2 regions of the Sanguibacter keddieii DSM 10542 genome follow, and region 1 is predicted to be linked to the other one. Evidence: riboswitches for the same ligand, from Rfam matches in the RefSeq annotation. Region 1 holds a riboswitch; the other holds the start of a gene.
The links. Region 1 has a riboswitch for S-adenosylmethionine ahead of SKED_RS16860 (ABC transporter permease). Riboswitches for the same ligand answer to the same signal wherever they lie in the genome.

Region 1 (5,266 bases):
GTGCAGGGCGAGCGCCCGGGCGATCGCGACGCGCTGGCGCTGTCCGCCCGAGAGCTCGGCGGGGTGCCGGTGGAGCGCCGACGTCGGCAGCGCCACCTGGTCGAGCAGCTCCGCGGCGCGCCGCGCGCGCGACGCCCGGTCGCCGACGCGAAACGCCTCGAGCGGCTCGGTGAGCACCTGCGCGATGGTGAACCGCGGGTCGAGCGACGCGTAGGGGTTCTGGTAGACGAGCTGCAGGTGCTCGCGGAGACGACGCAGGCGTCGGCCGCGCACCCGGGTGATGTCCTGGCCGTCGACGTGCACGGAGCCGGAGGTCGGGTCGGCGAGGCGCAGCACGAGACGCGCGGTGGTGGACTTCCCCGACCCGGACTCGCCGACGATCGCGAAGGTCTCGCCGCGCGGGACCGAGAAGGACACGCCGTCGACCGCCCGCAGGGTCTTCTTGCCGCCACCGTGCTGCGGCACGGAGAACTCCTTGACGAGGTCGCGCACCTCGACGACCGGCTCGAGCGAGACGGCGGAGGCACCCGGGCCGCTCGCCCCGTCGGTCGGCGAGGCAGCCGAGACCGGCCCAGCCAGCGGGGTCGACGCCGCTGCAGGAGCCGACGCTGCCGACCCCACCAGCGCCCGCGGCCGCAGCCTGCTCGGCGAGAGCGACGGCGCCGCGGCGACGAGCGCCTTCGTGTACGGGTCCTGCGGGTCTTCGAGGATCTGCCGGGCGCTGCCCTCCTCGACCACCCTCCCCTTGTTCATGACGACGACGCGCTGGGCCCGCTCGGCGGCGACGCCGAGGTCGTGGGTGACGAGCAGCACGGCGGTGCCGAGCTCGGCGGTCAGGGACCCGAGGTGGTCGAGGACCGCGCGCTGCACGGTGACGTCGAGGGCAGAGGTGGGCTCGTCGGCGATGACCAGCTCGGGCCGGCAGGCGAGCGCGATGCCGATGAGCACCCGTTGGCGCATGCCGCCGGACAGCTGGTGCGGGTACTGGCGGGCGACCGCCTCGGGGTCGCGCAGCCCGGCCTGCTCGAGGATCTCGACGACCCGCTCCCCCGTGGCCCGGCGGGCGAGCCCGGAGTGGACGACGAGCACGTCCGCCACCTGGTCGCCGATGCGCCGGACCGGGTTGAGGGAGACGGTCGGGTCCTGCGGCACGAGGCCGAGGCGGGCACCGCGGACCTGCTCGAGCTCCTTGTCGCCCCACGCGCTGATGTCGGTCCCGCCGAGCACGATGCGCCCGGCGGTCCGCACGCCGCCGCGCGGCAGCAGCCCGATGATCGCCTGCGCGGTGGTGGTCTTGCCCGAGCCGGACTCGCCGACGACGGCCACGACCTCGCCGGCGTCGACGTGCAGGTCGACGCCGCGGACCGCCGGGACGGTGCCGCGACGCGTGCGGTACGCGACCTCGAGGCCCTCGACGACGAGGAGCGGCCCGGAGCGCGCCGGCTGGTCACGGGTCTTGCCGGTCTGGGTCGCAGCCGACCGGGTGGTCACGGGTGACCTGGTCGCGCCGGACCGCCCGTCGGTCACCGGCGACCCGGTCGCGGTGTCCTGGGTCGAGCCGCTGGGGCTCTTCGTGCTGCTCATCGCAGGTCGCTCCATTCTCCGTCGAGGGCCCGGCTGACCCGGTTGGCCGAGAGCACCACGGCCACGACGACGAGCCCGGGCAGCGTGGTGAGCCACCACGAGGTGGCGAGGTAGTTGCGCCCCTCGGACACGAGGGACCCCCACTCGGGGGCGGGCGGGGCCGCACCGAAGCCGAGGAAGCTCAGTGCGGACACCGCGAGGATCGCGGAGCCGAACTCCAGGGCCGACAGCACGAGCACGGGGCCCGAGGAGTTGGGCAGCACGTGGCGGCGCAGGATCGTCAGGCGTCCGACGCCCGAGGCCGCTGCGGCCTCGACGAACACGGACTCGCGGACCCGCAGCACCTCGGCGCGCATGACGCGCGCGAACGAGGCGATGGCCGCAACCCCGACGGCGATGGCGACGTTGGTGGTGCCGAAGCCGAGCACGGTGACCACGGCGAGCGAGAGCAGCAGGCCGGGGACGGCGAGCAGCACGTCGACCACGCGCATGAGCACGTCGTCGACGACCCCGCCGACGAACCCGGCCACCAGACCGATGCCCGACCCGGCCACGAGCGCGATGGCCACGGCGATCGAGGTGGCCTTCAGGGACAGCGCAGAGCCGTGCACGACGCGGGAGAACAGGTCGCGCCCGAGGTAGTCGGTCCCGAACCAGTACTGGGCGCTCGGCCCCTGCAGCTTGTCGGCCGGGACGCCCTCCGTCGGGCTGTAGGGCGCGAAGGCCGCGGGCCAGAAGGCCCAGGCGAGCGCGAGCGCGATGGCGAGGACTGCGAGCACGAGGCCCGGGCGGCGCACGAGCCACAGGGCGCGACGGCGCAGGCGCTCGGTGCGCGAGGGCACGGCCCACGCGTCGGTGTCGTGGAGCTCTCCGGCGGCCTCGGCGAGCGCGTGGTCGAGCCCGTCGGAGGACGAGACCCCGTCGGCTGGGCCGGTCGAAGCACCGCGGACGGTGATCGTCAGGTCTGACATGGTGCGTCCTCTCAGGCAGCCGCGCGGGTGCGCTGGCTGATGCGGGGGTCGAGGGCGGGGTAGACGAGGTCGACCGCGAGGTTGACCACGACGAAGATGACGGCCGAGAGGACCACGAGGCCCTGCACGACGGGGATGTCCTGGAAGGTCACGGCCTGCTGCGTGAGGCGGCCGATCCCGTTGCGCGAGAACACGGTCTCGACCACGACCGACCCCGCGAGCAGGTTGCCGACGGTGATGCCGACGAGGGTGAGCGTCGGGATCGCCGCGTTGCGCAGCACGTCGCGCAGGTGGATGTGCAGCCGCGGTGTCCCCTTGGCGCGGGCGGTCTCGACGAAGGGCTGGTCCCAGGTGGCCGAGAGGCTCTTGGCGAGGACCTGTGCGATCACCGCCGAGGTCGGGATCGCGAGGGTGAGGCTGGGGAGCACGAGGGTCTGCCAGCCGACGTTGCCCATGGCCGGCAGCAGCGCCCACTGGAACGAGACGACCTGGAGCAGCACGAGCCCGACCCAGAACGTGGGGACGGAGACACCGAGCGGCGGCAGCGCGAGGAGCGCCTGGCGGAGCCAGCGGGCCTGCGTCCAGGTCGCGAGCAGCGCGAGCGACCCCCCGATCACCACGGCGAGGACGAGACCGATCGAGGCGAGCTTGAGCGTCTCGGGCAGGGCGTCGAGGATCGAGCCGGTGACCGGCTGGCCGGTCTGGATCGACGACCCGAAGTCACCGCGCACTGCCGCCCACAGCCGCGTGAGGTACTGCTCCCACACGGGCTTGTCGAAGCCGTAGCGGGCGGTGAGCTCGGCGACCTTCTCGGGGTCGACCTGCGTCCCCTCGCCGCCGGCGTCGAGCATGATCGCGACGGGGTTGCTCGGCAGCATGTACAGGATCGCGAAGGTCGCGGTGAACGCGGCCCAGAGCACGAAGACGGCCTGGAGCGCACGGCGCAGCAGATAGGCACGCACGAGGGGGACTCCTCTCGGACGCACCGCGCACCGCTCCACGTCCGGACGGCACCCGCCAGGCCGGCGACGAGGCCGGGCGGGGTGCGTGAGGGACGCCGAGGTACGGGGTGCGTGCACGACCGGCGCTGCGCGCGGTCGGGTGGTCGGGGCACTTGCCGTCGGGGGTCCTGACGGCCTGGTCGATACCCGGGAGCACCCCGCTGCCATCTGGGGGTTGCTGCCTCGCCTGCCGGGCCATGGGCGAGGTCTCGTGACCTGGGCGACACCCTAGGCACGCCCCACCGGGCCGGTCAAGGCGGTGTCCACGCTGCGAGGAGACGGGGCCGGCGACGCTGTGTGAACCCCTGTGAACAGATCCCCGTCCCGTAGGCCTGTGCCCTGGCGCAGCCCGTCAGCCCGCGGCGCCGGCGAACAGCGGCCGGGTCCGGAGCCTGCGGCCGACCTCGACGGCGACGTCGAGCAGGGCGTGCGTGACCGGGTGCCCCTGGGCGCCGTCGCGGTACGCGAGGGCCACCTGGCGGCGCGGCACATCGCACGGGACGGCGACCACGCCGTCGGGAAGCACCTGGGCGGAGAGCTCGGGGACGACGGCCACGCCGAGGCCCGCCCCGACGAGCTGGATGGCCGCGAGGTACCCGATGCCCTCGTGCTGGACGTCCGGGGTGAAGCCAGCCGTCCGGCATGCGGACAGGATCGAGCGGGTGCACGGCAGGGTCGGCGCACCGATGATCCACCGGTCGCGACCCAGCACGCCGAGCCCGCCGTGCAGCACGACGCCCCCGAGGGCCTCGGGCACGATCGCCACGAACTGCTCGTCGAAGAGGCGGCGCGTCCGGACTCCCGGGACGACCGCGTCGCCGTCGTCCGGGTACCGCAGGACGAGGGCGGCGTCGATCTCGCGACGGATCACGGCGGGCATCGCGCGGCTCGCGTCGGTCTCCGCGAGCCGGACGGTGACACCGGGGTGGCGCTCGCGGACCGCGACGGCCAGCCGGCTGCCCACGGGCGCGAGGATGCTGGGGTACGCGGCCACCGTGACCTCGCCGGCGACCTCGTCCTGGAGCGCCGCGACGGCCCCGCGGGCCCGTTCGAGGGCGGCCAGCACCTCGGCGGCGTGCTCGACGAGGAGGTCGCCCGCGGAGGTGAGGCGGACGCGTCGGCCGTCGCGGACGAGCAGGTCGACGCCAGCCTCGTCCTCGAGCGTCTTGAGCTGCTGGGAGACGGCGGAGGCGGTCACGCCGTTGACCTCGGCCACGGCGGAGAGGGTGCCGAGCATCGAGAGGTCCTGGAGCAGCGACAGGCGCTTCACGTCATACATAAGAAGATCTTACGCTGACGTGAAGTCTGGATAGATGGACTTCTTCTCAGGATCCGGGCTACGGTCCCACCAGGTGACCCGGACGCGGTCGCCGTCAGACCACCGACGCCACCCGAGGAGGTGCACCGTGCGACGCAGAGCCATCCTGACCGAGAACGGACCGCGCTCCCTCGAGCCGTCCCGGCGGAGCGCCCTGCGCCCCGCCGCGCACCGCCCCACCCAGCCCGCGGGCTGTCCGGCCGTGCGCCCCGGCAGCTGTTGCTGTCGACCCTGACCGCACGCCGCCGAGCGTCGGCAGGCGTCTGACGAGCCCTGAGCACCGTGCGAGCACCTCGTGACCGAGACCAGCGCCCGCACACCGCCAGGCCCCGTCGACGACGAGCGCACGCAGTGCTTCGCAGCGTCTCGCAGCGCCACCCCGCCGAGCGCCG
Region 2 (5,266 bases), 480 kb from region 1:
GATGTCGTCCCGCACGAAGGACCAGGCCATGATCGTCACCGGGCCCGTGAGCATGCCCTTGACCGGCTTGGTCGTGAGCGACTGCGTGTACTCCGTCCAGCGCACCGTCATCGGCGCCGGGCGCGACACGTCGCCCCAGAGGATCGACGGGCGCGTGCAGCGAGACCCGTAGGACTGCACCCAGCCGTTCTGCGTCACCGCGAAGCCGTCGAGCAGCTCCGCGAAGTACTGCACCATGTCGTTGCGCTCGGCCTCGCCGTGCACCAGCACGTCGATGCCGATCCGCTCCTGCAGCTCCACGACCTGCTGGATCTCGGCACGCATCGCGTCCTCGTACGCCTCGAGGGACAGCTCGCCCTTCGCGTGCGCGGCGCGAGCCTTGCGGATCTCGACGGTCTGCGGGAACGACCCGATGGTCGTCGACGGCAGCAGCGGCAGGTCCAGCCGCTCCTGCTGGGCGTCACGACGCTCCTGCGCCGGGCCGCGGTGGAAGTCGCCGTCGGTCAGGGCCGCGGTGCGCTCGCGGACCGCGGCGACCGACACCCCTGCTGCGGTGGCGCGCGAGGAGACGGCGGCGCTCGCGGCGAGCAGCTGCTCGTGCACGGCCTCGCGGCCCTCGCGCAGCCCCTCTGCGAGCGTCACGACCTCGGCGACCTTCTGGTCGGCGAAGGCGAGCCAGCTCGCGAGCGTCGGGTCGAGCGCGGGCTCGTCGGCCACGTCGTGCGGGACGTGCTGGAGCGACGTCGAGGTGCCGACCGCGACGGCCCCGGCGCCGAGGCCCTCGAGAGCCTCGAGCACCTCGAGCCTGGCGGAGAGGTCGGCGCGCCAGATGTTGTGCCCGTCGACGACGCCGCCGACGAGGGTCTTGGACTCCAGGCCGCGCACCGGCGAGGTGGGCGCAGAACCCTTGACGAGGTCGACCGCGAGGGCCTCGACGTCGGTCCCGGCCACGACCGGGAGGGCCTCCTGGAGGTCGCCGAAGGGTGCGGCGAGCAGGATGGCCGGACGCTCGGGACGGGCCAGCTCGGTCGAGAGCACGCGGTACGCCTCGGTGACGGCCGTCAGGACGTCGCCCAGCGGCACGTCGATCGTGTCGGTCACGAGACCGGGCTCGTCGAGCTGGACCCAGGTAGCCCCGGCGGCGGCCAGCGCCCGGAGCAGCTCGGCGTAGACGGGGAGCAGGTCGGCGAGACGCGACAGCGGCTCGAAGCCGGCGGGGGCGTCGTCCGCAGCCTTGCTGAGGAGCAGGAAGGTCACCGGGCCGACGAGCACGGGACGGGTCGTCACGCCGTCGGCCAGGGCCTCGGCGAACTGGCGCACCACGCGGTCGGAGGCGAGGCGGAACGTGGTGGACGGGCCGATCTCGGGCACGAGGTAGTGGTAGTTGGTGTCGAACCACTTGGTCATCTCGAGCGGGGCGTCGTCGCCCTCGCCGCGGGCGGCACGGAAGTACCCGGCGAGGTCGAGGTCGCCCTCGGTCGCGAAGCGCTCGGGCACGGCGCCGACGGTCACCGCGGCGTCGAGGACCTGGTCGTAGTACGAGAAGGTCTCGGGGACGGAGCCGTCCGTGGCGGACAGGCCGAGCGCGACGAGGCGGTCGCGGGTCGACTTCCGCAGTGCTGCGGCGGTCTCCTCGAGCTGGTCGGCGTCGATGCGGCCGGCCCAGAAGGACTCGACGGCCTTCTTGAGCTCGCGGCGCGGCCCGATGCGGGGGTAGCCGAGGATGGTCGCTGCCGGGAAAGCGGCAAAGGTCGGGTTCTGCTGGTCAGAGCTGAGCTCAGTATGTGTCGTCATGGGTCATCCCTCTAGATCAGAGCTGCGGTTGGTTGGGATGCGCCGACCCACGGCCCGCTGGCCAGGTCGGGACCGGCGTCGGCTGCTGCCGGGTGCGCTGGTCCGCCGCCGAGGTGTACGCCCTCGAGCAGGTCTAGTGCGGCTTCGTGCTTGTTGAAGGTGTAGATGTGCAGGCCCGGGGCTCCGGCTGCGAGGACCGCCTCGGCGAGCTCGACGGACGCACGGATGCCGTGCGCGTGCCGGGCGGCCGGGTCGGTGAGCGACTCGAGGTCGCGGACGAGAGCCTTCGGGGCGGGGACGCCCGTGAGGGTCTCGACCCGGGCGAGGCGCGCCGGGTCGGTCATGGGGAGCAGGCCGGCGAGGATCGGGAGGGTCACTCCCGCGCGCCGGGCCTCGTCCACGAAGCCGACGTAGCTGTCGGCGTCGTAGAACAGCTGGGTGATCGCGAAGTCGGCGCCGGCCTGCTGCTTCTCGAGCAGGCGCTGCACCTCCTGGGACCGTGTGGTGCCCGCTGCCGCGTTGCCGTCGAGGAAGGTCGCGACGGCGATGGTCAGCGGCCGGGCCGCCGAGCGCAGGGCGGACGACGGGTCCTCGGCGCAGCGCTGGGCCTCGACCTCGCGCAGGAGCGCCACGAGCTCGTCGCTCGAGTTCACGCCGTCGGGGTGCGGCTGCCAGTCGGGCTGGTCGCGCGGGGGGTCGCCGCGGAGCGCGAGGAAGCTGCGGACGCCCTCGGCGAGGAACTCGTCGATGACCTCGGCCACGTTGTCGCGGGAGGCGCCCACGCAGGTGAGGTGGGCGATCGGCAGCACGGGGGCGTGCTCGAGGATGCGGCGCACCACGGTCTGGGCGGTGGTGCGGTCTCCGCCCGCGGCACCGTAGGTGACCGAGACGAAGTCGGGGCGCGCGGCCACGAGGTGGTCGACGGTGCTCCAGAACTTCGGTGCCGCCGCGGGGTTGCGGGGCGGCATGAGCTCGAAGGAGAGCGTGGGGCGGCGCAGGCGCGCCGCGTGCCGCCCCGGCGGGGCGGTGGTCGGACCGCCCCCGGCAGGGGTCGGTGGTACGTCGGAAGCCGTCATGAGTTCACTCCATCGGACCTGGCGTTAGCACCCGCACCCTCAGGAGGCTTCCATTGTGGGGGGTTGCTGCGGCGTCGTCGAGCCAGGACTCTCAACCGCTCTGGATGGTGCCACGACCCTACGATCTATCCACGATCCGGTCTACACCGTCCACATCGCGGGATTTCTGTGCTCGAACCTGGCGAGGGGTCGAGCCCGTGGGGAGCTGCAGCGGGACCGGGCCGCCCGCGAGCTGGCGCGGAGCGTCACCCCGTGGAGCGGTCAGGCGGTCAGCCCACCTGTCCCACGGCGGGCGGACGGCCCAGTTGACCTCGAGCGTCCGTCGCGCCCAGCGGAACCGTCGGCCGAGGCTGGCCGGAGAGGCGAAGGTCCGCCCCGAGACCCCGACCGTGAGGAGCGGGTCGTACCGGACCCGGGCCCTGGCGCCGAGCTGGAAGCTGAGGTCGGTGTCGTCGTGGACCGTCGGGTCGTCCCGGTGCACCAGGTGGCGGACCTCGTGCCACGTCGTGACCCGGATCGCCATGTTGGACCCCCACAGCGGCACGTTGCCGAGGGCGGCGCGCATGCCCCAGAAGTACCCGCGCATGTAGAAGACCCGTGCCGCGCGCCCGCGCAGGCGGGGAAGGTCGTAGAAGGTCCCCGCACCGGTGACGGCGGAGAGCTCGCGGTCGGCGACGAAGGACCGGTGCACGCGGTCCAGCCAGTCCGTGGGTGGCAGCGTGTCGGCGTCGCACCGCGCGATGATCCCGCCCTGGACCGCGTCGTACCCGCGCGAGGCCGCCGCGGGGATCCCGACGGTCGGCTCGACGACCACCCGTGCGCCGGCCGCCCGCGCGACCGCGGCGCTGTCGTCGGTCGAGGCGTTGTCGACCACCACGACCTCGAAGGGGCGCCGGGTCTGGAGGGCCAGCGCCTCCAGGCACCGTGCGAGGAGCACGGCGTCGTCCTTGACCGGGATGACCACGGTGATGTCCAGGCGCCCCGGGACCGGGGCGGTGCCCTCGGCGGTGCTCACGAGCGCCTCGCGAGGAGGACGCCGGCGACGAGCGCGCCGACCCCGCCGGCGGCGAGGTCCCCGAGGGTGTCGGTGTACCCGACGTTGATCGACCCGTCGACGAAGGTCGCCCCCGCCCACTCGCCGAGCTCCCACAGGACGGCGAGCATCACGCCGAGCGCCGTCGTGACCACGACGATCCCGAGCGCCGGGCGCGCGGGCGTCGAGGGGTCCGCACCGGAGACCTGAGCGGGTCGCGGGCTCGCGACCGCACCGACGCGCACGAGAGTCCGCCACGCGAGGTCGGCGAGGACCCCCGTCGCGACCAGGTGCACCGCGAGGTCGAGCCACGGGACGGCCGCGTACAGGTCGAGCAGGCCCATCCACGCCGCAGCAGACAGCACCAGCCCGAGCACGGGGTCGTGCACCCCGTGCAGGCCGAGCGCCCGCGGGACCACCGCGCCCAGCAGGACGAGGGAGAGCAGCGCCGCGCCGACGGTGCCGTACAGCGCGGTGCCGACGACGAGGCTCGCGCCTGCGACCCAGCGGACGGCGTCGCCGGCGACCAGGGTGGACGGTCTTCGTGCGGAGGTGCCGACGGTCATCGGGCAACCCTAGGTGCCAGGTGCCACCCGCGCCGGACGGAGAGCCAGGACGGAGGCGTCACGCGCTCGCGAGCCGTGCGCCCGGTCAGCGCCCGCCGCGACGGGGCTCGCGGGGCGGGCGCTCGCCGTCGTCCGTGCCGTCGTCGGCGGTGAAGAGGAGGTCGTGCAGCGTGACCTGCACCTTCTCGACGCGCGGGACGTCGTGGAGGGTGACGCCGGCCTTGTCGGTCGCGTCCGAGATCACGAGCGTCCCGCACCCGAGCAGCCGGTCGGTCAGGCCCATCTCGTAGGAGACGTCGTTGATCCGGTAGAGCGGGATGTCGCGCCCCGTGCGCGTGATGATGCCGCTGCGCGTGATGAGGCGGCGGTTGGTCACCGTGTACCGCGACGTGGTCCACCGCAGGAACGGCAGCAGCACCCACCCCACGAGGAGCACGAGCAGGACCACCCCTCCGGCGAGCAGGAGCCAGCCGCGCGCCGAGCTCTCCGGCAGCAGCACCACGAGCGCGACCGCCGCGACGAGGAGCACGACGAAGAGCGCCATCGCGCCGAACAACGCCTTGACGTGCGTACGGAGGTCCAGGACGACGTGCTCTCCGTCGGCCAGCCTGCTCTGCATGCTCATGCGGTCATCGTCGCACCGCGCGCGCCTGGGCTCTACCCCCAGTCCACGCTGCGTCTGCGGCGCGTGCCGGTGGGCTCAGTCGAGCAGGCCTGCCTGGGCCGCCCGCGCACCCGCCTGGAACCGGCTGCTGGAGTCCAGGAGCTCCATGAGGGAGGAGACGTGGCGCCGGGCG

Region 2: it holds a riboswitch for S-adenosylmethionine, as region 1 does, so the genes downstream of both, SKED_RS00280 (methylenetetrahydrofolate reductase) here and SKED_RS16860 (ABC transporter permease) in region 1, are expected to answer to the same signal.

What each region holds. Positions count from the first base shown of each region.
Region 1 is NC_013521.1:3,832,896-3,838,161, forward strand. It holds gene SKED_RS16850 (dipeptide ABC transporter ATP-binding protein) at 1-1,584, opposite strand, end outside; gene SKED_RS16855 (ABC transporter permease) at 1,581-2,555, opposite strand; gene SKED_RS16860 (ABC transporter permease) at 2,567-3,517, opposite strand; SAM riboswitch class IV at 3,661-3,773, opposite strand; gene SKED_RS16865 (LysR family transcriptional regulator) at 3,909-4,835, opposite strand.
Region 2 is NC_013521.1:58,370-63,635, forward strand. It holds gene metE (5-methyltetrahydropteroyltriglutamate--homocysteine S-methyltransferase) at 1-1,794, opposite strand, end outside; gene SKED_RS00280 (methylenetetrahydrofolate reductase) at 1,806-2,870, opposite strand; SAM riboswitch class I at 2,877-2,981, opposite strand; gene SKED_RS00285 (glycosyltransferase family 2 protein) at 2,989-3,885, opposite strand; gene SKED_RS00290 (DUF2238 domain-containing protein) at 3,882-4,469, opposite strand; gene SKED_RS00295 (PH domain-containing protein) at 4,555-5,094, opposite strand; gene SKED_RS00300 (helix-turn-helix transcriptional regulator) at 5,170-5,266, opposite strand, start outside.